Regions from separate parts of the Erwinia sp. SLM-02 genome, predicted to be linked through region 3. Evidence: predicted binding sites of a transcription regulator. Region 3 holds the regulator's gene; each other region holds the start of a gene.

Region 1 (5,627 bases), on a different contig from region 3:
TACGCATCTCATATTTTCCGGTAAATTTACCGTTATTGTCCAGCAGCGGGATCTCGGCCAGAAGCGCGGTGCCCGGTGGGATCAGCGCACGATCGGCCGCCACGGACGCTTTCGCAATCAGCGGCACCGCGCTGGCTCCACGAACCGGTGCGAAGTTCTCCGGCTTAAAGAAGACAAAGGAAGGATTCTGCTCCAGCAGTTCGCGCACCTGTTCCGGGCTGTGCTCCTCGCCCCACTGACGGATGGCCTGCATCGACATGTCTTCGCGCTTCACCTCACCGCGGTCGATCAGCACCTTACCGATGCTGCGGTAGGCGTGGCCGTTCTTGCCGCCGTAGCCGAAGAACATCAGCGGGCGACCATCGCCGTAGTCAACATAGCCGCTGCCCTGCACATCCATAATAAAGTTATCCATCAGCGAATTGCTCCAGGCCGCAATGTAGCGATCCCCAAGCGCGCCGCTGTAGATCTGCGCCCGGCTGGGCAGCTTGCCCTTGCCGCGCGGCGGCATGCGGTATAAAGGATACTGGAATTCGCCCTGACGGGTATAACGCGCCTGAATCACCGGCGTATAGTAGCCGGTAAACTGCACGTTACCGTAGTTATCGGCCCCTTCCATCTGATACGCATCCAGGCCGAACTGGCGCAGCTGGCGGGTATCGCCGCCGGCCATCAGCCAGCTTTGAATGGCGCTGTAGGTGCCGGACTGGCGTGAATACATGCCGGAAGACGTCGAACGAATCTGTGAAACCTGATCGGCAAAATCTTTGCCGTTAACCGGGCGTCCCTTGGCATTGGGCTGATTGACCAGAGCCAGCGGCTGATCCAGCTTCCCGTCCTTATATTGCTGACCGCGATCGGTCGGTTTTGACGAACACCCAACCAGCAACGCCATCAGCGTGCCGGTCACCAGATATTTAGCCCAATGTCCTTTCATCCTTTATCTACCTTTATGCAGAAACCCTGCGCGAAGATAGCAAAGCCACTGGCATAATTAAATGCGCCATCGGCCCCGGCGCTCTGTTTTGTGCAACATTCCACCATTTGGTTCAAATAATGAGTAAGAGGAGCGCTTTTTCCCACTTATCTTAAAAAAGGGGTTGCAAGAAAAACCATGCGGCGTATAGTGCGCATCCACGGACGCGGGATGGAGCAGCCTGGTAGCTCGTCGGGCTCATAACCCGAAGGTCGTCGGTTCAAATCCGGCTCCCGCAACCAATTCGCAGCAGTCAGGCGAAAGAAAGAAAAAGAAAGTGTCGTGATGGAAGCGACAACGCGGACGCGGGATGGAGCAGCCTGGTAGCTCGTCGGGCTCATAACCCGAAGGTCGTCGGTTCAAATCCGGCTCCCGCAACCAATTCGCAGCGGTAATGCGAAAGCAGTAAAGAAAATGTCGCGATGGAAGCGACAACACGGACGCGGGATGGAGCAGCCTGGTAGCTCGTCGGGCTCATAACCCGAAGGTCGTCGGTTCAAATCCGGCTCCCGCAACCAATCAAACACCCTTCAGGGTGTTTTTTTGTATCTGTCGCTTGCACACCTTTGTAAAGCGGACGGTTTACCCGCCCTGCTCCTGACTACTTGTGCGGGCTTAGCGAAGCGCCTTTCGCAAAGTAAGCTTTAATCCCGGCAAAAATCGACTCCGCCACCTGCTGCTGAAAATGCGCGGTGCGCAGCTTGCGCTCTTCCTCAATGTTGCTGATAAACGCCGTCTCAACCAGTATTGACGGGATATCCGGAGCTTTCAGTACCGCAAATCCGGCCTGATCGACGCTGCGCTTATGCAGATGGTTCACCTTCCCCATTCGCGAGAGCACCTCTTTACCGAATTTCAGACTGTCGTTAATCGTCAGGCTCTGCACCATATCAAACATCGTATGGTCCAGATAGCGATCGCCGCTCATGCTGACGCCGCCAATTAAATCCGATTCGTTCTGGGTTTGCGCCAGAAAACGTGCGGCGGTGCTGGTTGCCCCTTTGGTCGAGAGAGCAAAGACCGACGATCCTCGCGCGGCCCGGCTGGTAAAGGCGTCGGCGTGGATTGAGACAAACAGATCCGCGCGCTGCTTACGTGCTTTCGCCACCCGCACCTTGAGCGGAATGAACACATCTTCGTTGCGCGTCATATAAGCACGCATATTCGGCTGTTTATCAATCAGCGCTTTTAAACGGCGACCAATCTTCAGCACCACATCTTTTTCACGGGTTTTATGCTTTCCGACCGCCCCGGAATCTTCACCGCCGTGCCCGGGATCGATCATGATAACAATCGGCCGATCCTTCCCGGCTTTACCCGGCAGCGGCGCGGCGGCGGGCTGACTGCGCTCCAGCTCACCCTGATTGTAATCTTCCAGTAATGCCAGCAGCGGATCATCATCGTGCGGCTGTTTAACCGGGTAGAGATCCAGCACCAGACGGTTTTTGATCCCGGCAACCGGTGCCAGCGTAAAGGTCTTAGGCGATACGTTTTGCTTGAGTTCCAGTACCAGGCGCACGGTGCTGGCATCAAACTGACCCACGCGGGCATTTTTAATATAGGGATCGTCCTGGCGAACCAGATTGCCCACGCTGTTCAGTGTGCGGTTCAGCTGAATGTTTTCAATATCGACCACCACGCGGTCGGGATTACTCAGCGTAAATTGCTTATACTTCAGCGGGATATTGGACTCAATGGTCAGGCGAGAATAGGTCGATGATGGCCAGATGCGAATGGCCACAACATGGCCGTCGGCAGCCATTCCTGCCCGGCTGACGCTGAGCAGTAATATCGCCCCTGCCCCCTGTAAAAGCCGTCGACGGTTGAGGGATGTTGAATCGGTCATGCCACTCCAGTTGCTGTGAATTGTTTAATAAAAAGACAAACGTTCGTTTTTTGCAAAAACTTTAGCGAATCCCTTTGCCAGTGTCACCTCAAAAAAGCGATTAAATGCAGCACATTAGCTTGAGCAAAAATCAGTAATGAGTGATAAGTAAGGAAAAATGGGACTTGCGCCGCAGGCCATAAAAGAATAAAAATACACATTTACCGAATAATAATGCAAAGAGGGTTTGCCGTGAAGGAACGTAGTACCGAGCTGGTTCAGGGTTTTCGCCATACCGTTCCCTATATCAATGCCCACCGTGGTAAGACGTTTGTCATTATGCTGGGTGGTGAAGCCATCGAGCATGAGAACTTCTCAAGCATCGTTAACGATATTGGCCTGCTGCACAGCCTCGGCATCCGCCTGGTGGTGGTTTACGGGGCCAGACCGCAGATCGATGCCAACCTCTCCGAGCGAAATCTCGAGCCTGTTTATCACAAGCACACCCGCGTAACCGACGCCCAGTCGCTGGAGCTGGTCAAGCAGGCTGCGGGCCGACTCCAGCTGGATATTACCGCTCGCCTGTCGATGAGCCTGAACAATACCCCGCTTCAGGGTGCGCATATTAATGTAGTCAGCGGCAACTTTATTATCGCCCAGCCGCTGGGCGTGGATGACGGTGTGGATTACTGCCACAGCGGCCGCATTCGCCGCATTGATGAAGAAGCGATTCATCGCCAGCTGGACAGCGGTGCCATCGTGTTAATGGGCCCGGTGGCGGTTTCCGTTACCGGTGAAAGCTTCAACCTGACCTCCGAAGAAGTGGCAACCCAGCTGGCGATAAAGCTCAAGGCAGAAAAGATGATCGGCTTCTGCTCAGAACAGGGCGTCACCAACAGCAGCGGCGATATTGTCTCCGAGCTGTTCCCGAACGAAGCGCAGCAGCGTATTGAAGAACTGGAAAACGACCAGGATTACCATTCCGGTACCGTGCGTTTTCTGCGCGGCGCGGTGAAGGCCTGCCGCAGCGGCGTGCGTCGCAGCCACCTGATCAGCTATCAGGAAGACGGGGCTTTGCTGCAGGAACTGTTCTCACGTGACGGTATCGGCACGCAGATTGTGATGGAAAGCGCCGAGCAGATTCGTCGCGCCACCATTAACGATATCGGCGGTATCCTGGAGCTGATCCGCCCGCTGGAGCAGCAGGGCATTCTGGTTCGCCGCTCACGCGAGCAGCTGGAAATGGAAATCGATAAATTCACCATTATCGAACGCGACAACCTCACTATCGGCTGCGCCGCGCTGTATCCGTTCCCGGAAGAGCAGATTGGTGAAATGGCCTGTGTTGCGGTCCACCCGGATTATCGCAGCTCCTCACGCGGCGAGGCGCTGCTTGAGCGTATCGCGCTGCAGGCCCGCCAGATGGGGCTGAAAAAGCTGTTTGTCTTAACAACGCGCAGTATTCACTGGTTCCAGGAGCGCGGCTTCCAGCCGGTGGACGTGGAGCTGCTGCCGAGCAGTAAGAAAGAGATGTATAACTATCAGCGCCGTTCGAAGGTGCTGATGGTGGACCTGCGTGAAAACAGCGTTCACGTGCGCCAGAGCTGACTGGCGCATCGCGTCTTCTACTGTAGCTAAAGTCGCTCAACCAGCCCGCTGCGCCGCTGGGTACGCATTTTTACCGCGCTGTTAAATACGCGGATATCCGCGTACAGCGTCAGCTGACGCTTCGCGCGGGTAATGCCGGTATAAACCAGCTCGCGGGTTAATACCGGCATGACCTGGTTAGGCAGTACCATCAGCGTGTGCTCAAATTCCGATCCCTGAGATTTATGCACCGTCATCGCATACGCCGTATCGTGGGGCGGCAGACGGCTTGGCTGAACCGCCTTAATCGTGCCGTCCGGCAGCGGGAAAAAGACCTTCAGCGCCTGCTCGTCATCCAGCATGGCAATGCCGATATCACCGTTAAACAGGCCCAGGATGCGATCGTTACGGGCAATCATCACCGGCCTGCCGACATACCATTTGCCGTTTGCCGCCGTGCTGCGACGGATCAGTCCGGCCTGCCGCAGCGTGGCTTCAATGCGCTCATTCAGACCGGTCACGCCGAAGGGCCCCTCGCGCAGCGCGCACAAAAGCTGGAAGCGACTGAATGCCAACAGCACCTCAGCGGGCGTCACTCCCTGAGCCAGCCGCGTGAGATAGTCACGATAGCCTGCGGCACAGTCATTGAGCAGCTGCTGATATTCATCACTGCTGCTTAAACCACAGCGCCGGATATCGCTGAACTCACCGCCAAATACCGCATCGGCGCGTTTAACATCCCCGGCATTCACCGCCATCGCCAGCTGACCGATCCCCGAAGAAGCCGTAAACCGATAGCTTTTGCGCAGCAGGCAGATCGCGTCGCGCACGGGCGGAGCCGCCACGTCTTCATGCCCTGCCACCTCACAACCGGTGATCCGGCTCAGTTCCGCAGCCCGCGCCGGGCTGTAACCGTACTCGGCGCACCGGCAGATGTCCCCCAGCACGGCACCCGCCTCTACGGACGCCAGCTGATCGCGATCGCCGAGGAAGATCACCCGCGCCTGCGGTGGCAACGCGGCAATCAGATTCGCCAGCATCGGCAGATCCACCATCGATGCCTCATCCACCACCAGCACATCAAGGTGTAACGGGTTACCGGCGTGGTAGCGCATACGCTGGCTGCCGGGCAGCGCACCCAGCAGGCGGTGCAGCGTGGTTGCCTCAGCAGGGAAGCGTTTAAGCACGGCATCGTCCAGGGCCAGCTGCTGTAGCGTTTTCCCCAGCGACTCGGTCAGA
Region 2 (5,627 bases), on a different contig from region 3:
GCACGAAGTCAACCGGCAGGGTGTAGCCGAAGGACTCTTCAACCTGCTCGTTTAATTCGCGCAGGAAATGGGGAACCCCTTCCCACAGGCTGTTTTCAACCACCGCAAAGCCCCATTTGGCTTCGTCAATCGGTGACGGGCGGTATTTACGGATTTCATCGGTATGCCAGGCCTGGGCAACCAGCTGGCGCAGACGACGCATGATTTTCGAGCGGTCATAGTCAGAAAGATCGTTGTGATCCAGCTGCTTAAGGCAGTTGTTCACCTCAACCAGCTTGTGGATCAGCGTACGGCGGGTGATTTCCGTCGGGTGCGCGGTCAGAACTAATTCCAGCGACAGGGATTCAATCGCCTCGCGAATGTTAGCTTCGGTCAGGTCCGGCTGCTGCTTCAGGCGTTCGAAGGTTTTCGCCAGCATTTCCGGATGGTTTGCCCCTTCGCCCTTTGGCGAAATGGTGTGGTACTGCTCGGCAACGTTGGTCAGATTCAGGAACTGACTGAACGCGCGCGCGACAGGCAGCAACTCATCGTTGGACAGATTTTGCAGCGTTGATAACAGCTCCTGACGGTGGGCATCATTTCCCGCACGTGATGACTTAGAGAGCTTACGGATAGTTTCCACCCGATCGAGAATGTTCTCTCCCAGTGCATCCTTGATGGTATCCCCGAGCAGCTTGCCGAGCATACTGACATTACTTCGCATTGCGGAATATTGTTCGTTCATATGACCCCTGACACCCTCTTTCTTGTACTTGTAACTTTATTTCACCCTTGTGGGTATAACTCAGCCTTTTATCTAGCCACGTTAATAACCATTCGTCAATTGACTTAAATTTGCCGGATCGTGCCGCTAAATAACGAGAATTTATGAAATTTAATTACACCGGAGCGAGATAAGTTATTCTTATCGTCCCGAATAATCGAAATCAGAGGCAAACAGCTGTTTTCGCAGTCGATTGCCCCAATTCTTGCCTTAGTGATAGCAAAAATGATGTACGACCTGAGCGATCAATTCACGGGTCGGTTTGATAAACGCCGTATCGATATATTCATCCGGCTGGTGTGCCTGGTTAATCGAACCCGGGCCCAGAACCAGCGTCGGGCAGATTTCCTGGATAAATGGCGCTTCGGTGCAGTAGTTCACCACTTCGGTTTCAGTACCGAGCAGTTTTTCCACCACCTGCACCAGCTGATGTTCACGCGGGCACTCGTAGCCCGGGATCGGCGGATGCAGTTCCCCCACCGTCAGGCGGCCCGGCCAGCGCGCGCTCACCGGCGCAAGGGCTTCATTCAGCAGGCCGTCGAGCTCGCTCAGCGTCAGCCCCGGCAGCGGGCGAATATCCATATGCAGCTCACAGCAGGCGCAAATGCGGTTAGCCGCGTCGCCGCCGTTGATGTGGCCGAGGTTCATCGTCGGGTAAGGAATGGCGAAGCCGCTGTGGTTGTAGCGCGTTTTCAGCGTGTTACGCAGCTCCAACAGCTGCGTGATGGATTCGTGCATCAGCTCAATGGCGTTAACGCCGCGTGCGGGATCGCTGGAGTGGCCGGACTGGCCCTGAATGCGAATCACGTTTGAGATGTGGCCTTTGTGAGCGCGCACCGGCTTCAGCGACGTTGGCTCACCGATAATCGCGCAGTCAGGGCGCAGGCTGGTGGTTTCAGAGAAGAACTTGGCACCGGCCATGGTGGTTTCTTCATCCGCCGTGGCCAGAATATACAGCGGTTTTTTCAGCGCGGACACATCAACTTCACGCAGCGTATCTAAGATGAAGGCAAAGAAGCCTTTCATGTCGGCGGTGCCCAGCCCGTACAGTTTGTTGTCGTGTTCGGTCAGGGTAAACGGGTCGCGCGTCCAGCGGCCATCGTCGAACGGGACGGTGTCCGTATGGCCGGCCAGCAGCAGTCCGCCTGCACCGAGGCCACTTTTGGCTAACATATTGAATTTATTACGCGTGCCGGGAACGGGCTGAACTTCTACAGTGAAGCCAAGATCGCGGAACCAGCCCGCAAGTAAATTGATTAAAGTTTCATTACTCTGATCGAGCGCGCTGTCGGTGGCGCTGATTGATGGCGTAGCAATCAGCTGGCGGTATATCTCAATAAAAGGTGGTAATTTTGTCTTCACTGTTGACAGTCCTTGAGTTAGGATAGTATCAATATTCATGCAGTAATAGTGAATAAAAATACATTATCGACGTGCGGATGGAAACCGATAATTTTTCCACCATTTGGCTTGGACAGCCAAAGTGAACATAACCGCATTCTGCAACGTAGTCACATATTTAAAGCGAGTTACTCTCTGATGACCAATCCGTTAATTATCAAACTGGGTGGTGTGCTGCTGGATAGTGAAGAGGCGCTGGAGCGTCTGTTCGATGCGCTGGTGAGCTATCGCGCTGCCCATTCGCGTCAGTTGCTGATTGTGCACGGCGGCGGCTGCCTGGTGGATGAATTGATGAGCAAGCTGTCCCTGCCGGTGAAAAAGAAAAATGGCCTGCGCGTGACCCCTGCCGATCAGATCGACATCATCACCGGTGCGCTGGCCGGTACCGCCAATAAAACTTTGCTGGCCTGGTCGAAAAAACACGGTATTGATGCCGTTGGCCTGTGTCTGGGCGACGGCGGAAGTGTTAATGTTGCTCAGTTTGATGAAGAACTTGGTCATGTGGGACAGGCTACCCCGGGTTCACCGGTGCTGATTACTACGCTGCTGGGCGCAGGTTTCCTGCCGGTTGTCAGCTCAATCGGCATCACCCAGGATGGCCTGCTGATGAACGTCAATGCCGACCAGGCAGCGACGGCGCTGGCCGCGACGCTGGGTGCCGATCTGATTCTGCTCTCCGACGTGAGCGGGATCCTCGATGCCAATAAGCAGCGAATTGAAGAGATGACGGCTGAAAAAGCCGAGCAGCTGATCGCCGACGGGGTGATTACCGATGGAATGATCGTCAAGGTGAATGCCGCGCTGGATGCCGCCCGTACCCTGGGCCGCCCGGTGGACATCGCCAGCTGGCGTCATGCTGAACAGCTGCCAACCTTATTTAACGGCGTGTCCATTGGCACCCGTATCCTCGCTTAATTAGAAACGTTTTCAAGGAATCATCATGCAAGACAAAAGCATCAAAAAAATCGTACTGGCTTACTCCGGCGGTCTGGATACTTCGGCGATCATTCCATGGCTGAAAGAGAACTACGGCGGCTGTGAAGTGGTGGCTTTCGTGGCGGATATCGGCCAGGAGCGTAAAGATCTGGAAGGCGTTGAGCAGAAAGCGCTGCAGTCCGGTGCGTCTGAGTGCCACGTGGTTGACCTGCGTGAAGAGTTCATCAGCGAATACGTTTACCCGGTACTGCAGACCGGTGCTCTGTACGAAGGCACCTACCTGCTGGGTACCTCTATGGCGCGTCCAATCATTGCTAAAGCGCAGGTTGAGCTGGCGCTGAAAGTGGGCGCAGACGCGCTGTGCCACGGTGCGACCGGTAAAGGTAACGACCAGGTCCGTTTCGAAACCACCTACACCGCGCTGGCTCCACAGCTGAAAGTGGTTGCGCCATGGCGTGAGTGGAACCTGCGTTCCCGTGAAGCGCTGCTGGACTACCTGAAAGAGCGCAATATCCCGACCACCGCGTCGCTGGAAAAAATCTACAGTCGTGATGAAAACGCATGGCACATCTCTACCGAAGGCGGCGTGCTGGAAAGCCCGTGGAACGCACCGAACAAAGATTGCTGGGTGTGGACCGTCGATCCGCTGGAAGCGCCGGACCAGCCTGAGCAGGTCACGATTGTTGTTGAGAAAGGTCGCGTGGTGGCGGTTAACGGTGAAGCGTTAACGCCGTTCGGCTGCCTGGACAAACTGAATGCGATCGGTGCTCGTCACGGCGTAGGCCGTATCGATATCGTTGAAAACCGTCTGGTCGGTATTAAGTCTCGCGGCTGCTACGAAACCCCAGGCGGAACCATCATGGTTAACGCGCTGCGTGCCGTTGAGCAGCTGGTTCTGGACCGCGACAGCTTCAAGTGGCGTGAGCAGCTGGGCCTGGAAATGTCCTACGTTGTTTACGATGGTCGCTGGTTCGCACCGCTGCGTAAATCTCTGCAGGCATCCGCAGAAGCGCTGGCGGAAGAAGTGAACGGCGAAGTGGTGCTGCAGCTGTACAAAGGCCAGGTGACCGCGATTCAGAAGAAATCGGCCAACAGCCTGTACTCTGAAGAGTTCGCCACCTTCGGCGAAGACGAAGTGTACGATCACCGTCACGCGGGCGGCTTTATCCGTCTGTTCTCCCTCTCTTCACGCATCCGCGCGCTGAACGAGAAAAAGTAATCTGTTGCGGTGGGCGAGGCGTGCCTCGTCCCCTGCAAGATTTCCCAGGGGCGGCACCCGTGCCGCCTCTTGCATAATTTCTGAATGGAGTACTGAGCATGGCACTTTGGGGTGGACGGTTTACGCAGGCAGCAGATCAACGTTTCAAACTGTTTAATGACTCACTGCGCTTCGACTATCGTCTGGCAGAACAGGACATTACCGGTTCCGTTGCCTGGTCCAAAGCGCTGGTGACGGTCAATGTATTAACCGCAGAAGAGCAGCAGCAGCTGGAAAGCGCGCTGAATGTTCTGCTGGAAGAAGTGCGCGCGAATCCGCAGCAGATTGTGGAAAGCGACGCCGAAGATATTCACAGCTGGGTGGAAGGCAAACTGATCGATAAGGTCGGCGCGCTGGGTAAAAAACTCCACACCGGCCGTAGCCGTAACGATCAGGTCGCAACCGACCTGAAGCTGTGGTGCAAACTACAGGTCAGTGAACTGCTGGCCGCGACTCGCCAGTTCCAGCAGGCGCTGGTGGCCACCGCCGAAGCGAATCAGGACGCGGTGATGCCGGGTTATACCCACCTGCAGCGTGCGCAGCCGGTGACCTTTGCGCACTGGTGCCTGGCCTACGTTGAGATGCTGGCCCGCGACGAAAGCCGTCTGCAGGATACGCTGAAGCGTCTGGACGTCAGCCCGCTGGGCTGTGGTGCGCTTGCGGGGACCGCCTATGAGATCGACCGCGAGCAGCTGGCGGGCTGGTTAGGCTTTGCCTCCGCCACCCGTAACAGCCTGGACACCGTATCCGATCGCGACCACGTGCTGGAACTGATGTCCGATGCGTCGATCGGTATGATCCATCTGTCGCGCTTTGCTGAAGATCTGATCTTCTTCAATACCGGCGAAGCGGGCTTCGTTGAGCTGTCCGACCGCGTGACGTCCGGCTCTTCGCTGATGCCGCAGAAGAAAAACCCGGATGCGCTGGAGCTGATCCGTGGCAAAGTGGGCCGCGTACAGGGCGCACTGACCGCCATGAGCATGACGCTGAAAGGCCTGCCGCTGGCGTACAACAAAGACATGCAGGAAGATAAAGAAGGTCTGTTTGACGCGCTGGATACCTGGTACGACTGCCTGCACATGGCGACGCTGGTGCTGGATGGCATCCAGGTAAAACGTCCGCGTTGCCAGGAGGCAGCAGAGCAGGGCTATGCGAACTCAACCGAGCTGGCGGATTATCTGGTCGCGAAAGGCGTACCGTTCCGCGAAGCGCACCATATCGTTGGTGAAGCGGTAGTGGAAGCCATCAATCAGGGCGTGGCGCTGGAAG
Region 3 (5,627 bases):
GTCAGGTCTGGGGCGTGAAGGGTCGGTGCTTGGCCTGGAGGAGTTCCTTGAGGTAAAAGCCCTGCATATCGGCGGACTGTAACCCGACGGGCGGCGAGCGTCGCCCTGCAGTATTTCAGCGGAGCAGCCTTAATGAGAAAAGAGATTTTTGACTTTAACGTGATTGTCGACCGGGCACATTTTTATCGCCAGTTCAGCGAGCGTTTCGCTCTTGAGCCGCACGGAATTACCGATCTCGACAGTTTATGGGATGTGCTGATCGCGGTGAAGGTACCGTTGCCGCTGGAAATTGAGTTTATTCATTTAGGAAGTGGGCAGAAGCGTCGCTATGGTGCGCTGATCCTGCTGTTTGATGAAGCGGAAGAGGAGCTTGAAGGCCAGCTCCACTTCAATGTCAGATAGCATCCATCAAAAAGGGCCCCGGCGAACGGAGCCAAAGGGTTCGTCATAGTGGGCTACCAAATGATAGCCATCGACGAGGAATTACTTGTAGATTTCTGCGGTCACGTGCCAGCTGTCCTGACTGCGCGATTCAACTACGCGGTAAGCGCTGGCACCCTGCACATCGTCTTTATGTTTACAATCAACAGCCTACGAGCTACAGCATCATGACCAGGTCGTCGATATCACCACCGGATGCCGTGCATCCGGTACAGGTACTTATTTATACAGTTCTGCCGTAGCGTGGTAGTTGCCATCGTTATGCGCTTCGATCACGCGATAAGAGGTTGCGCCCTGCTGGTCGGCTTTATCGGACAGCTGCTGACGAATATCACTGGGTGCAGCATCAATACCGCTCACGCTGATGGTACCGACAGACTGCAGATTCTGCTGAGCAACCTGATCGTTAGTGACCAGCTGGGCAGCACCGGCACCGAATGAGAGAACAGAAGCAAGACCTAAAGCAGCGATAGTAAATGTAGTTTTCATGATATGGACTCCAGATAATTTTTTTTCAGTAACCGAAAGGGCTAAAAAACGTTTGTTATTCTTGGGGTTACCGTACAGAGAGTGTTGAAACTGAATAACTTTTAAAATCGTTATTATTTGTAGATCTCAGCGGTAGCATGCCAGTTACCGTTTTGATAGCTCTCGATAACACGGTATGCACTGGCACCTTTCTCCGTCGCTTTGCTATCCAGCGCCTGGCGGATATCCATCGGCGAACCGGCAATGCCGCTCACGCTAACGACACCGATTGACTGCAGATTCTGCGCCTGGGTGGCGTTAACGGATTCTGCGGCAAAAGAGCCAAATGACAGAGCGGATAGTACGCTTACAGCAGCAATAGTGGTTTTAACGTTCATGATTTGATTCCTCGTCAACAATTTTTATCTTTTTATTTGGTGTGATGTTCATCACGAAAATAAGTATAGATCTGATAACGGGAAATATTAATAGCACGCTAATAATATTTTTCTGGGATTTATGGCTATTGTGTGCGGTTTTTATAACCAGTAGTTATAATAAATGCTTATACATTGCTCGGAGATTGTTAAATTTTCGCAAAAACATCAACCTGCGAGACTTTAACTATTTGTGCGGTTATTTGCGGGGGATCACATGGGTGAAATAAATATCGCGATGTCTGGCCCCTGTTTTTATGCGGAAGGCCAGTCATATCTGCTGTTGTGGGGCCGGCTGGCCGTCATGGCTTAGCCGCTAACCCGGGTTAAACCTGACAAATTTCTCTGCCAAAGGTGTTAGTGCGGGGTTAACCAGTGGCAACGGATAGCCATCGCTTATAACCCTGGCTTTTAAAGCTCCTGTTCGAACAGGACCAGAATCGCGTCATGCAGCTGTTTGACGGTAAACGCGCGAGCAGGGGTGATAAAGATAGTGTCATCACCGGCGATAGTACCAAGGATACCTTCTGCTTTACCCAGTGAGTCAAGAAGGCGGGCGATTAACTGTGCGGCTCCCGGGCTGGTATGGATCACCACCAGTGCATCATTAAAATCGACATCCAGTACCAGATTTTTTAACGGGCTGGTGGTGGTTGGGACACCCAGCTCGGCCGGCAGGCAGTACACCATCTCCATTTTCGCGTTGCGGGTACGCACCGCACCAAACTTGGTCAGCATCCGCGAGACCTTGGACTGATTGATATTCTCGAAGCCTTCTTCCTGCAAAGCACCGACGATTTCGCCCTGCGAGCTGAATTTTTCTTCTTTCAGTAAGGCTTTAAATGCCTTGATCAGTTCTTCTTGCTTTGATGGGTTACGCATAGGTTACCGATAAAAAGGGAGTGAATAGGGGATCCCTAAGCGGGATAGTACATTATTATGCAATTAAATGAATTTTTATGCAAACGGGAATTGTGATGTGAGGTGCCGCACCGCGACCGGACCGAAGTCTAACAAATTATGGTACTGAAAAGAAATCTAACTCGGCTGTACCATTCTGCACAATAAGTGAACAATTTGTTATAAAATTGATGTTGTTCGGATAAGTGCTATAGGTGTAAGGTACGCCGGATCACGATGTCTGCATGTTGCAACGACTGGCGACCAGCGATAACAGGATGTAATGCGGGCATATCTTCAGCATTTGCTGCTTTTTAGTGCGTAAGCACGCAAAACAGTAAACCCGCTATCGTCATTATTCCGCAGGTCGTCTAAGGTCGTAAGCAGATGGATTTCCCGGCATAACATGCTCAAAATAATAAGGAGTTTAGGATGAAAGTTGCAGTTCTCGGTGCAGCGGGTGGTATCGGTCAGGCTCTGGCCCTCCTACTGAAAACCCAGCTTCCGGCTGGTTCAGAACTCTCTCTCTATGATATCGCCCCCGTTACCCCGGGTGTTGCGGTAGACCTTAGCCATATCCCTACCGCGGTCAAAATTGAAGGCTTCAGTGGTGAAGATGCGACCCCGGCTTTGCAGGGTGCTGATGTGGTACTGATTTCCGCCGGCGTGGCGCGTAAACCGGGTATGGACCGTTCCGACCTGTTTAACGTCAATGCGGGTATTGTGCGCAACCTGATTGAGCAGGTCGCTGCGACCTCGCCAAAAGCGCTGATTGGCATTATCACTAACCCGGTTAATACCACGGTGGCCATCGCGGCTGAAGTGCTGAAAAAAGCCGGCGTGTATGACAAAAACAAACTGTTCGGCGTGACCACGCTGGATATTATCCGCGCCAACACTTTTGTTGCTGAGCTGAAGGGCAAGCAGCCGCAGGAACTGAATGTCCCTGTCGTGGGCGGCCACTCAGGCGTCACCATCCTCCCTCTGCTGTCGCAGATTGAAGGCGTCAGCTTTACCGAGCAGGAAGCGGCCGATCTGACGAAGCGCATTCAGAATGCCGGCACCGAAGTGGTTGAGGCGAAAGCCGGTGGCGGGTCTGCAACGCTCTCTATGGGGCAGGCAGCCGCACGCTTCGGGCTGTCGCTGGTACGCGCTCTGAAAGGGGAAAGCGATGTCGTGGAATGCGCCTATGTTGAAGGCAACGGCGAATATGCACGCTTCTTCTCACAGCCGCTGCTGCTGGGTAAAAATGGTATTGTTGAACGTCGGCCAATCGGCAAGCTGAGTGCGTTCGAACAGCAGTCTCTGGATCATATGCTGGATACGCTGAAAAAAGACATCGCCCTCGGCGAAGATTTTATTAAGTAAGTCCGCATGTCGCCCCGTCGGCCGACGGGGCGATGCAGCCTGGCGTAACCCGCTACTGGCTCTTATTCTCTTCAGGGTATTCCAGCACCGTAACCGGCAGCGTCATCTTCTTATCATTACGCAGGATCTCAACCTCGATCACCGTCCCGGGACGGATCTCCGCAACCTGATCCATAGTTTCCATTGCGGAGACGGCAGGGGCGTTGTTCACGCGTGTAATCACATCATGGATCTGCAGACCGGCGATCTGTGCCGGTCCGGTCGGATTCATTCCGGTTATCACAATGCCCTGCGGGTGTTCCAGCGTGGTGTTCTGGCCGGTAAAGCGTGGGATCTCTTCACCGGTAATACCGATATAGCCGCGGATCACCCGTCCGTCACGGATCAGCTTATCCATAATCTTGGTAGCCAGCCGTGTAGGGATCGCAAAACCCAGTCCCTCCGGCGTTTCGCCATCGCTGCTCTTATCAAAGGAGAGCGTGTTGATCCCCATCAGTTCACCCAGTGAATTAATCAGTGCGCCACCGGAGTTACCGCGGTTAATCGAGGCATCTGTCTGCAGGAAATCCTGATGTCGCGAGGGGCTCAGCCCTACGCGGCCGGTCGCACCGATAATCCCCTGGGTGACCGTCTGACCGATGTTATACGGGTTGCCAATGGCCATCACCAGATCGCCAATATGGGCAACGCGTTTCGGATTGATAGGGATGACCGGCAAATTGGAGGCGGTGATCTTCAGTACGGCGAGGTCGGTCAGCGAATCAGAACCTACCAGCATGGCTTCAAAATAACGCCCGTCCTGCAGGCGAACGATAATCTGATTCGCATCATTGATAACGTGCTTGTTGGTCAGAATATAGCCGCGGGGATCCATAATGACCCCGGAGCCCAGCACATCAGAGGAATTGCTGGCGCTGCGGTTATAAACGTAAACCACCGCAGGCGCAGCGCGCCGGACGGCATCGTTATAGCTGACCGGTTCCTGGTCGGCGTTGCCGCCTGGCTGGGACAGCAGATCGCCGCCGAACCTGAGGCCCGGTACGGCTAGCAGAAGAATTCCAGCCACAATCAGGCCGAATATCACGGAACGTAACAGTTTAGGAAACATGGTTTTAAGCGGTGAATGAATGAACTACGGGCAGGATAGCATGAGTTGCGCGGGCACAGTAGCCTGTGCCCGCACGGTGGGCTACTGAAGCAGTAAATAGATACTGTCGCTGCCGCGAATGATATTCAGCGCCAGCAGCGGTGGCTTGCCTTCCAGCAGCTTGCTCAGTTCTGCCAGATTCTGGACCGGGGTGCGGTTCAGGCCGACAATCACATCATCTTTCTGCAGGCCAGAGAGCGCCGCGGGGGTACCCTTCTCAACGTTATCCACCTTGACGCCTTTCGTACCATCCGCCGCCGCACCGTCGCTGAGCGTTGATCCCAGTAGAGCCGGTGCCAGCTGTGCCGCACTCACGGCACTCTGGGTGCTGTTGTCCAGCTTAACGCTGACGGTGACCGGTTTTCCTTCATGCAGCAGACCCACCTTCACTTCCTGTCCCGGTGGCGTGGTGCCGATTTTCACCCGCAGTTCGGCAAAGTTATTTACCGGTTTGCCGTCCACGCTGGTGATAATATCACCGGCTTTAATGCCCGCTTTAGCCGCTGCCGACCCGGCCAGCACTTCATTTACAAAGGCTCCGCGCTGCACGTCAACGTTAAACGCTTTGGCCATATCAGCGGTCATTTCCGTGCCTTTAATACCGAGCTGGCCGCGTTTGACTTCACCAAATTTGATCAGCTGCTGGGCGAGATCCATAGCCATATTGCTCGGTATGGCGAAGCCGATGCCGATATTGCCGCCCGCCGAGGAGAGAATCGCCGTATTCAGGCCAATCAGCTCACCGTTGAGGTTAACCAGCGCTCCGCCGGAGTTGCCGCGGTTTATGGCGGCATCGGTCTGGATAAAGTTTTCCAGCCCTTCAAGATTCAGGCCGCTGCGGCCCAAAGCGGAAACGATACCGGAAG

The links. The regulator ArgR, encoded in region 3, controls arginine synthesis, uptake and breakdown. The targets are predictions, from matches to a motif close to ANTGAATAAAAATACANT.
Region 1: a site for ArgR is predicted at 3,004-3,021, ahead of argA (amino-acid N-acetyltransferase). Genes of this name have one in related genera too.
Region 2: a site for ArgR is predicted at 2,173-2,190, ahead of argE (acetylornithine deacetylase). Genes of this name have one in related genera too.

The regions. Positions count from the first base shown of each region.
Region 1 covers NZ_JAQISN010000002.1:98,741-104,367, forward strand. The annotation lists gene mltA (murein transglycosylase A) at 1-937, opposite strand, end outside; tRNA gene PGH32_RS13735 (tRNA-Met) at 1,142-1,218, shown strand; tRNA gene PGH32_RS13740 (tRNA-Met) at 1,281-1,357, shown strand; tRNA gene PGH32_RS13745 (tRNA-Met) at 1,418-1,494, shown strand; gene amiC (N-acetylmuramoyl-L-alanine amidase AmiC) at 1,578-2,822, opposite strand; gene argA (amino-acid N-acetyltransferase) at 3,036-4,409, shown strand; gene recD (exodeoxyribonuclease V subunit alpha) at 4,436-5,627, opposite strand, start outside.
Region 2 covers NZ_JAQISN010000006.1:122,776-128,402, forward strand. The annotation lists gene ppc (phosphoenolpyruvate carboxylase) at 1-724, opposite strand, end outside; gene argE (acetylornithine deacetylase) at 974-2,125, opposite strand; gene argB (acetylglutamate kinase) at 2,303-3,079, shown strand; gene PGH32_RS23640 (argininosuccinate synthase) at 3,105-4,319, shown strand; gene argH (argininosuccinate lyase) at 4,418-5,627, shown strand, end outside.
Region 3 covers NZ_JAQISN010000003.1:34,375-40,001, forward strand. The annotation lists gene PGH32_RS17010 (NAD-dependent succinate-semialdehyde dehydrogenase) at 1-82, shown strand, start outside; gene PGH32_RS17015 (barstar family protein) at 133-402, shown strand; gene PGH32_RS17020 (YdgH/BhsA/McbA-like domain containing protein) at 484-564, opposite strand; gene yhcN (peroxide/acid stress response protein YhcN) at 661-930, opposite strand; gene yhcN (peroxide/acid stress response protein YhcN) at 1,044-1,307, opposite strand; gene argR (transcriptional regulator ArgR) at 1,758-2,228, opposite strand; gene mdh (malate dehydrogenase) at 2,679-3,614, shown strand; gene degS (outer membrane-stress sensor serine endopeptidase DegS) at 3,667-4,722, opposite strand; gene degQ (serine endoprotease DegQ) at 4,804-5,627, opposite strand, start outside.